Regions from separate parts of the Hominiventricola sp. genome, predicted to be linked through region 3. Evidence: predicted binding sites of a transcription regulator. Region 3 holds the regulator's gene; each other region holds the start of a gene.
What was found. The regulator Rex, encoded in region 3, represses fermentation and respiration genes when NADH is low (regulators of the CRP and FNR family bind a similar motif). The targets are predictions, from matches to a motif close to ATTGTTAANTANTTAACAAT.
Positions count from the first base shown of each region.

Region 1: a site for Rex is predicted at 1,247-1,266, ahead of gap (type I glyceraldehyde-3-phosphate dehydrogenase). Genes of this name have one in related genera too.
Region 2: a site for Rex is predicted at 1,033-1,052, ahead of ACZMB2_RS01415 (acyl-CoA carboxylase subunit beta). Genes of this name have one in related genera too.
Region 4: a site for Rex is predicted at 936-955, ahead of ACZMB2_RS10815 (L-lactate dehydrogenase). Genes of this name have one in related genera too.

Region 1 covers NZ_DBLYVB010000001.1:347,011-349,192, forward strand. The annotation lists gene ACZMB2_RS01665 (phosphoglycerate kinase) at 1-84, opposite strand, end outside; gene gap (type I glyceraldehyde-3-phosphate dehydrogenase) at 174-1,187, opposite strand; gene ACZMB2_RS01675 (histidinol-phosphatase HisJ family protein) at 1,400-2,182, shown strand, end outside.
Region 2 covers NZ_DBLYVB010000001.1:298,567-300,748, forward strand. The annotation lists gene ACZMB2_RS01415 (acyl-CoA carboxylase subunit beta) at 1-928, opposite strand, end outside; gene ACZMB2_RS01420 (D-alanyl-D-alanine carboxypeptidase family protein) at 1,124-2,182, shown strand, end outside.
Region 3 covers NZ_DBLYVB010000001.1:114,581-116,762, forward strand. The annotation lists gene alr (alanine racemase) at 1-116, opposite strand, end outside; gene ACZMB2_RS00610 (NAD(P)H-hydrate dehydratase) at 113-958, opposite strand; gene ACZMB2_RS00615 (redox-sensing transcriptional repressor Rex) at 1,045-1,689, opposite strand; gene ACZMB2_RS00620 (ABC transporter ATP-binding protein) at 1,808-2,182, opposite strand, start outside.
Region 4 covers NZ_DBLYVB010000018.1:9,635-11,816, reverse strand. The annotation lists gene ACZMB2_RS10815 (L-lactate dehydrogenase) at 1-910, opposite strand, end outside; gene ung (uracil-DNA glycosylase) at 1,132-1,806, opposite strand; gene hisF (imidazole glycerol phosphate synthase subunit HisF) at 1,836-2,182, opposite strand, start outside.

The DNA.
Region 1 (2,182 bases), 230 kb from region 3:
CAGCGGAACGTTGAAATCGCATCTAACCAGGACACGTTTGCCCTTTGCGTTGATATCATCGATAGATTTCTTATTTAATGACATTTGAAAATGCCTCCATTTCTTTCTGGATTAAAAAAAGGTCCGGTCCTGAAGACCGGACCTTTTGAGGTCTTAAAATCGTTTTGCTAGGCTTATGCTAACTCAGCGAAATATTTGATAGTACGAACCATCTGAGAAACATAGGAGTTCTCGTTATCATACCAAGAAACAACCTCTACCTGGGTCTTTCCATCCGGAAGCGGGGAAACCATAGTCTGGGTAGCATCGAACAGAGAACCAAATCTCATACCAACGATATCGCTGGATACGATCTCATCCTCGTTGTATCCGAAGGACTCAGTAGCTGCTGCTTTCATAGCTGCGTTGATCTCTTCTTTGGTTACAGCTTTGTCTACAACTGCGAACAGAAGAGTGGTAGATCCGGTCGGGGTCGGTACACGCTGAGCAGCACCGATCAGTTTGCCGTTCAGTTCCGGAATAACAAGACCGATTGCTTTTGCAGCACCAGTGCTGTTCGGAACGATGTTGATTGCGCCTGCACGGCTTCTTCTCAGATCGCCTTTTCTCTGCGGTCCGTCAAGGATCATCTGATCACCAGTGTAAGCATGGATGGTGCACATAATACCGGACTCGATCGGAGCCAGATCGTTCAGAGCTTTTGCCATCGGTGCCAGGCAGTTGGTGGTACAGGAAGCTGCGGAAATAACAGTATCCTCTTTGGTCAGGGTCTCATGGTTTACATTGTATACGATAGTCGGCAGATCGTTTCCAGCCGGAGCAGAGATAACAACTTTCTTAGCGCCTGCAGCGATATGAGCAGAAGCTTTCTCTTTAGAGGTGTAGAATCCGGTACACTCCAGAACTACATCTACGCCGATCTCTCCCCACGGAAGCTCAGCTGCGTTAGCTTTTGCATAAATTTTGATCTCTTTTCCGTCAACGATGATGGAATCTTCGGTTGCAGATACGGTATCAGCCAGAGCGTATTTACCCTGAGAAGAATCGTATTTCAGAAGATGAGCAAGCATTTTCGGGGAAGTAAGGTCGTTGATTGCTACAACCTCATATCCTTCTGCGCCAAACATCTGTCTGAATGCCAGACGGCCAATACGTCCGAATCCATTGATAGCTACTTTTACTGCCATGATTAATTCCTCCTAAAAGTTGAAAATGATAAATTTCTGATCCTTTAACTCTTACTATGATTGTTAAAAGATCATCAACCGTTACTTATTTTAACTGCTTTGTCCAAAAATATCAATACCTAATTGAAAAGATTCTCTATTTTCTTTCTTTACTTTATGATCATAATCCTCTATCATTGGGAAAGAATGATTTACACAGGAGGAAATTTCCTTTGAATATTTTATCTGACTGTCATGTACATACTTCTTTTTCCGGTGACTCCAGCGCTTCTCCTGAGTCCGTAATTGAGCATGCTCTTGATCTCCATATGGCGCATCTGTGCCTGACGGATCATATGGATTACGACTATGTGGAGGACGGTCTGTGTTTTGAATTTGACCCCAAACTGTATTTCCAGCAGCTTACCGCCCTGCGTTCCCGTTATCAGGACAGAATTGATCTGAACATTGGGATTGAGCTGGGACTGCAGCCTTATTTAAACAAACGTCACCACAACTTGATCTTTTCCTACCCCTTTGACTTTGTCATTGGATCCATCCATCTGGTGAATGGAAAGGATCCTTACTATCCTTCTTATTTTGAAGGCCGGGAAGAAAAGGAAGGTTATATGGAATATTTTGAATGCTGCCTGCAGAATCTGGAAGCTTACTGTAACTTCGATACGTTGGGCCATCTGGATTACGTTGTACGCTACGGTCCTAATCAGAACCGGGATTACCATTATGCACAGTATCAGGAAATTCTGGATGCGATTCTGAAATATCTGGTAAAGAAAGATATCGGTCTGGAAGTCAATACCGGCGGTTTTAAATATGGGCTGGGAACAACAAATCCCTGCCCGGAAATTATCCGCCGTTACAAAGAACTGGGCGGCAAAATCATCACCCTTGGCTCCGATGCCCACGAACCTAACTATCTGGCCTATGAGTTCGACAGAGCAGCAGAACTGATCCGTTCCTGCGGATTTTCATCCTACTTTATCTTCAAAAACCGG
Region 2 (2,182 bases), 180 kb from region 3:
CTCTTGCGGACATCTCTGCGTTAAACTGCTCTACTGCGTTGCCGTCCTCATCATACAGAGTGGAACGGTTTGCTACTGCACCAACGGTCGTTCCGTTCAGTTTGATAAATCCGGTAACCATATCTTTTCCGTACTCTGCTTTGGTTTCAAAGAAAACTCCGTCATCAGAGATCATCGGCAGTGCAATTGCCGGATCTGCTGCGGAAGCCTCCAGATCTGCACATACTCTGTTCAGATCATCTTCGCAGTCAGTATAGGAAAGATCATCCTCGTTGTTAGCCGGGAGCATGGATACCAGCTCACGGATCTGAGCAATGAGTTCTGCTTCTTCTGCCACAACGTCTACGATACCAACTTCCTCGCTCTGGAATTTTGCACATGCGGTATCACATTTGGAACCATCATTGCCTGCCAGTGCGTTCGGAGCGTTTACAAATAATTTTGCTTTCTTAGACTCCATGAAAGTGAAATCAGACATAGCAGATGCTACTGCCATTCCGCCGCCGCAGTTGCCGAATACAGCTGTAATCTGCGGAACCACACCGGATGCCAGTGCCTGTTTCATATAAAGCTCTCCAAAAGCGTTCAGTGCATCAGATGCTTCCTGCAGTCTTAAACCTGCGCAGTCAACAAGACCGATGACCGGAGCGCCCATTTTCATAGCCATATCATAGATTCTGCTAATCTTCTTTGCATGCATTTCACCCATGGAACCTCCAAGAACGGAAGCATCCTGACTGTATACATACACGAGACTGTCGTTGATGACACCGTAGCCGGTAATAACTCCGTCAGAAGGGGTGTCTGTGTTGTTCATGTTAAAATCGGTAGCACGTGCAGTTACTGCAGCGCCGATTTCAACAAAACTGTTCTCGTCAAGCAGTGCTGCAATTCTGCTGCTTGCCAAGTTCTGTGCTGTACTACTCATTTTTCGTCCTCCACATATATTTATAGTTAAACCAATTTCTGCCGAGGATAATTGTAACAATTTGACGGGGATTTTTCAAGACATTTTTGTAAATGCAAACCAGAATTGACAAGTTTTTCACATTTTTACTGAAAGTTGTATGAGACAGGCCGGCAAATTCATACATTACACCAAAACCATTTTTAAGAGTTGTTTATGAACGTGTTAAGGCGACTTTTTTTCCTTATTCTGTGTCTTTTACTTCTCTGTGCGCTTCCCTCTCTTGCTGCGGAAGCACCGGACCATCTCTATGCCCGCTCCGCTGTACTGATGGACGCAAATAACGGCCGGATTCTCTTTGAAAAAAACGGAACCGAACAGCTTCCCATGGCCAGCACTACAAAAATCATGACGCTTCTGATCACCCTGGAAAATGCAAATCCGGAAAATACAGTTACCATCTCTTCTTATGCTTCATCCATGCCGGAAGTAAAGCTTCACATAAGAGAAGGCGAGCAATACCGGCTGAAAGACCTATGTTATTCTCTTATGCTGGAATCCCACAACGACTCTGCTGTGGCCATTGCGGAACATGTGGGCGGAAGCGTAGAAGCTTTTGCCGCCATGATGAACCAGAAAGCGCGGGATCTTGGCTGCTATCACACCTACTTTATTACCCCTAATGGTCTTGATGCTTCGGATGAATCCGGCGTGCATTCCACCACAGCCGAAGATCTCGCCCGCATTATGCGCGCCTGCATGGAACGGGAAGATTTTCTTGCCATCACCAGAGAGCCTTCCTGGTCTTTTTCAGATCTCTCCGGTACCCGTCATTTCACCGTCAACAATAAAAATGCGTTTCTTCATATGATGGAGGGCGCATTGACAGGAAAGACCGGTTTCACCAACGGGGCCGGTTACTGCTATGCAGGCGCACTGGAACGGGACGGGCGGCGGCTCATCGCAGTCGTATTGGCCTGCGGCTGGCCCAGCAACCGCACCTGGAAATGGTCTGACACCCAAAAGCTGATGAACTACGGCCTCACCTACTTTCATCCCGAATCCGTAGGTACCAATCTGTTTCTGCCTGATCCCATCGCAGTCACCAACGGACAGTCTGATCAGGTATTTCTCTCTGTAAAGACAGAAAAAAAGGAGCTCCTTCTGTCAGATCAGGACTCCTTTACCATGGACGTATTACTCCCTTCTTCGCTGGAAGCCCCAGTACAGGCCGGTCAGCTGGTGGGAACCGTTATTTACTATGTCAACGGCACT
Region 3 (2,182 bases):
GTTTTCACCACGGCGATCATTTGGGTCTCCGGGTTCAGATTTTCTTTCATATTTCTAAAATTATATGCAACAGCATCCAGATTGATCTCTGCACATACTCTCATATAATGTTTCATTCCTCTTCTCCTTTCATGGCCTCCGGCAGATACTGAATCAGATGCCGGGCCATTAAGCCATAGGTTCCTTCTGTGCGGGCCGCCAGATCACCTGCTCTTCCGTGAAGCCAGACGCCCAGCCGTGCCGCATCTTCTGCTTTCACCTTCTGTCCCAAAAGGCCTGCAATGATTCCAGTCAGTACATCGCCGCTTCCCGCCGTGGACATGCCATTATTTCCCGTGGAATTTATCCAGCAGGCTCCATCCGGAAACGCTACGGCCGTGGGTGCATCTTTTAATACACAGATACAATGATATTTCTCTGCACAGGCCTTCGCCTGCCCCGGAATATCCGCAGAAATGGCTGCTGCCGGCTGATCCATCAGCCTTCCGAACTCTCCCACATGAGGCGTCACAATCAGTGGGCCTTCATGCTGCAAGAGTCCTTCCCGATGTTTCGCTGCAAGGTTAATTCCATCCGCATCCAGCACCATAGGACCATGAAATTCCGTCAGCGTCTTTTGTACCAGCGCAGCCGCCCAGGTTTCTTTTCCAAGGCCAGGTCCTATCGCCACCGTATCCGCCCAGTCAAGGGCTTCGGATAGCTTTTCCTCCGCCTCCCTCGCCGCGGAAAAGGTGGTCAGAATTGCCTCCGGAAGAAGCATCTGTAAAATGACTCTGTTTTCTTCTCTGGTAAAAATCCGTACCAGTCCTGCTCCTGTCCGCAGCGCCGCATAACCGCACAGATAGGAAGCCCCTGCCATGTTCACACTTCCTGCAATACAAAGCACCTTTCCAAACATTCCTTTATGGGATCTGTTCGGGCGGTCAGGAAGCAATTTCAAAATTTCTTTTTCTATCATATCTATTTCCATAAAAAAGAGCCTGCCGCAAAAGAATTCCGATCCATTACCGGTACTCCTTTGCAGCGGCCCCCTATTATCTTTCCTTATTCTCCGTTCTCAGGCCGTTCATAGCTGCTGATCCGGTAGGATAACTGCATCAGGCTGTCCACCAGATGAACATTCTCCACAACCACATCCTTCGGCACATCCAGATCCAAATGAGCAAAGTTCCACAATGCTTTAATTCCGCATGCTACCAGTCTGGTCGCTGCCTCCTGTACCTTGCTCTTTGGAAGGGTGAGCACTGCAATCTCAATCTGCTCCTGCTCCACAAACTCTTCCAGATCGTCCATCATCATCACCGGAATGCCGCGAACCATCGTTCCACAAAGATCCGGACGCACATCGAAAATGGCTTTCGTTACAAATCCGTTCTTCTCAAAATCATAGTTCGCCAGGGCGTGTCCAAAATTACCGCCACCGATAATGATCATAGGATGTGTTTTATTCACTCCCAGAATCTTGCCAATCTCATCGTACAGATACTGTACATTATATCCATATCCCTGCTGACCAAAGCCTCCGAAATTATTCAAATCCTGCCGGATCTGGGAAGCAGTCACCTGCATCTTATTGCTCAATTCGCTGGATGAGATACGTTCCACTCCATTATTCAGAATCTCACCAAGATATCTATAATACCGCGGCAGTCTTTTGATTACCGCCTTTGATATTTGTCTTTCCTCCATCAGAAAAACCTCCGATTTATATACTGCACTAATTATAAAACCCTGTCTAATCTTTGTCAAACACTTGTTACGCACTTGCGCCACTGTACATGAGAGCTCCCATTGAAAAAGCTGTCAACTATTCTGACAGCTCTTCCCATTTTTCATATAATTCTTCCAGTTTCGTCTGGATGGCATCTTTTTCTTTGGAAAGCTTCGTCACTTCCGCCACATTGGTGAAGATTTCTTTCTTCTCCAATTCCGCATCAATCTCTTTATCCCGGTCCTCCAGCTCTTCAATGCGGCTTTCCACTTTTTTCAGCTCGTTTTGTTTTTTCCGAAGCTGTGCCTGCTGCTCCTTCTGCTGCTTCCAGTCCAGCTTGGAATCTGTATCTGCGGTTGTCTCTTCTGCCGAAACCATTTTCGAAGGAGCCGCGGTAAAATTCACCATCGTCTCTTTCTTTTCCAGATAATAATCATAATTTCCAATATAATTGGTCAGTCCCTGATTTTC
Region 4 (2,182 bases), on a different contig from region 3:
CTGCACTGGCCTGAAGTTTTTCAGTCTCTTCTTTGTTCATTCGCATGGGAATCTTACCGCTGATACCCTTCGGTCCAACCAGCGTCAGTGTACTTAAGCAAACGTCTTCCACGCCATACTCGCCATGCATCATGGAAGATACCGTCACAACGGTCTCTGAAGATGCCAGTAAGGTCTTGCAAAGCTGGCATACCGATCTGGATACCGCATAGAAGGTAGCTCCCTTCTTCGCGATCACGATACCACCGGATTTTCGTACATATTCGATCATTTCATCTTTATCAATCGGTTTTATATCTTTTCCCATACGCTGAGCAACATTTACATACTCATCTACATGAATGCCGGAAACGTATACACCTGTCCAGGGAATAAAAGAAGTATCGCCATGCTCACCAAATACATAGGCATGAATATTTTTTTGAGCCACCTGAAGCTTTTCAGATAATCCACAGCGAAGTCTTGCCGTATCAAGAATCGTACCAGAACCAATGATCTGACGTTCAGGCAGACCGGAAATCTTCGTGAATACATAAGTCATAATATCTACCGGGTTGCTCACAATCACATACAGTGCATTCGGCGCCTCTTTTACGATCTGCGGTGTAATGCTCTTCAGAATGTTCACATTGGTCTGGGCCAGATCAATACGGGTTTGCCCCGGCTTTCTAGCGATTCCGGAAGTGATGATCACAATGTCAGAATCCTTCGCATCCGGATAATCTCCTGCAATGATAGAGATCGGCTCTCTAAAGCAGGTTCCCTGCTCAATGTCCATAACCTCTCCCTCTGCTTTTTCTCTGTTAATGTCGATCATAACAATTTCTGATGCCAGCTCTTCCTGTGACAGAGAATATGCAATGGTGGATCCTACACTTCCAGCCCCAATAATGGTAATTTTTCTGCTCATACGGTCTCCTTTCGTCTGCCCTATACTTGTTATTTATTTAACAACATGATGCAAAAAAAATGTCCGATATCTGATCGGCTCATTGTTAATAAAATAACATAACGTTAATTTTTTATCAATAGTAATTTTATGCCTTATATATGCCTTTTTGTTATATTTTTATACAAAAAAGAAATCAACCTGTATATTTCTATACAAATTGATTTCCTGTTTTTCATAGTTTATCGATTTTCAATCTGCCAGTCAATGGGTTTTAGTCCATGGGCTTTCAGAAATTCATTGGCTTTGCTGAAGTGCTTACATCCAAAAAATCCGCGGTAAGCAGATAAGGGACTTGGGTGCGGTGCCTCCAGAATCAGATGCTTCGGATTATTGAGCATGGACTTTTTCAGCTGTGCTGGTCTTCCCCAGAGCATGAATACGATAGGGCGGTCCTGCTCATTAAGCACCCGGATAGCCGCATCTGTAAATTCTTCCCAACCGATGCCTCGATGCGAATTAGCCTGATGCGCGCGCACCGTAAGTACTGTGTTCAGCAGCATAACACCTTCTCTGGCCCATTTTTCCAGATAGCCATTATTCGGAATATAACATCCACAATCATCCTGTAATTCCTTATAAATATTGACCAGCGAAGGTGGAATCTCCACATCCGGCTTCACGGAAAAGCAAAGTCCATGGGCCTGTCCATTGTTATGATATGGATCCTGTCCCAGAATCACAACCTTTACATCCTTCAATGGAGTAAATGCGAATGCATTGAAAATATCATCTGCGGGCGGAAAGATTTGGTGAGTGCTATACTCCTCCTTCACAGTCTTATATAATTTCGCATAATACGGCTTTTTAAATTCCGGACTCAACGGTTCCAGCCAGTCATTGGATATGGCAGACATATTTTTTCCTCCAGATTCTTGTAACTATTTTATAAACGTACTGGAAGTCCGGCATTTTGTAAATACTCTTTTACCTGACGAATTTCCAATTCTTTGTAATGGAACAGAGATGCTGCCAGTGCCGCATCTGCCTTTCCATCGGTCAGTGCTTCCTTAAAATGCTCCAGCGTGCCTGCTCCGCCCGATGCAATTACCGGCACCGGCACATGTTCCGCAATGGTTCTGGTCAGTTCAATATCATAGCCTGCCTTTGTTCCATCACAGTCCATGCTCGTCAGCAGAATCTCTCCGGCTCCCAGCTCGCAAACCTTCATGGCCCACTCTACCGCATCAATTCCAACATCCACTCTGCCGCCATTTTTGTAAATATTCCATC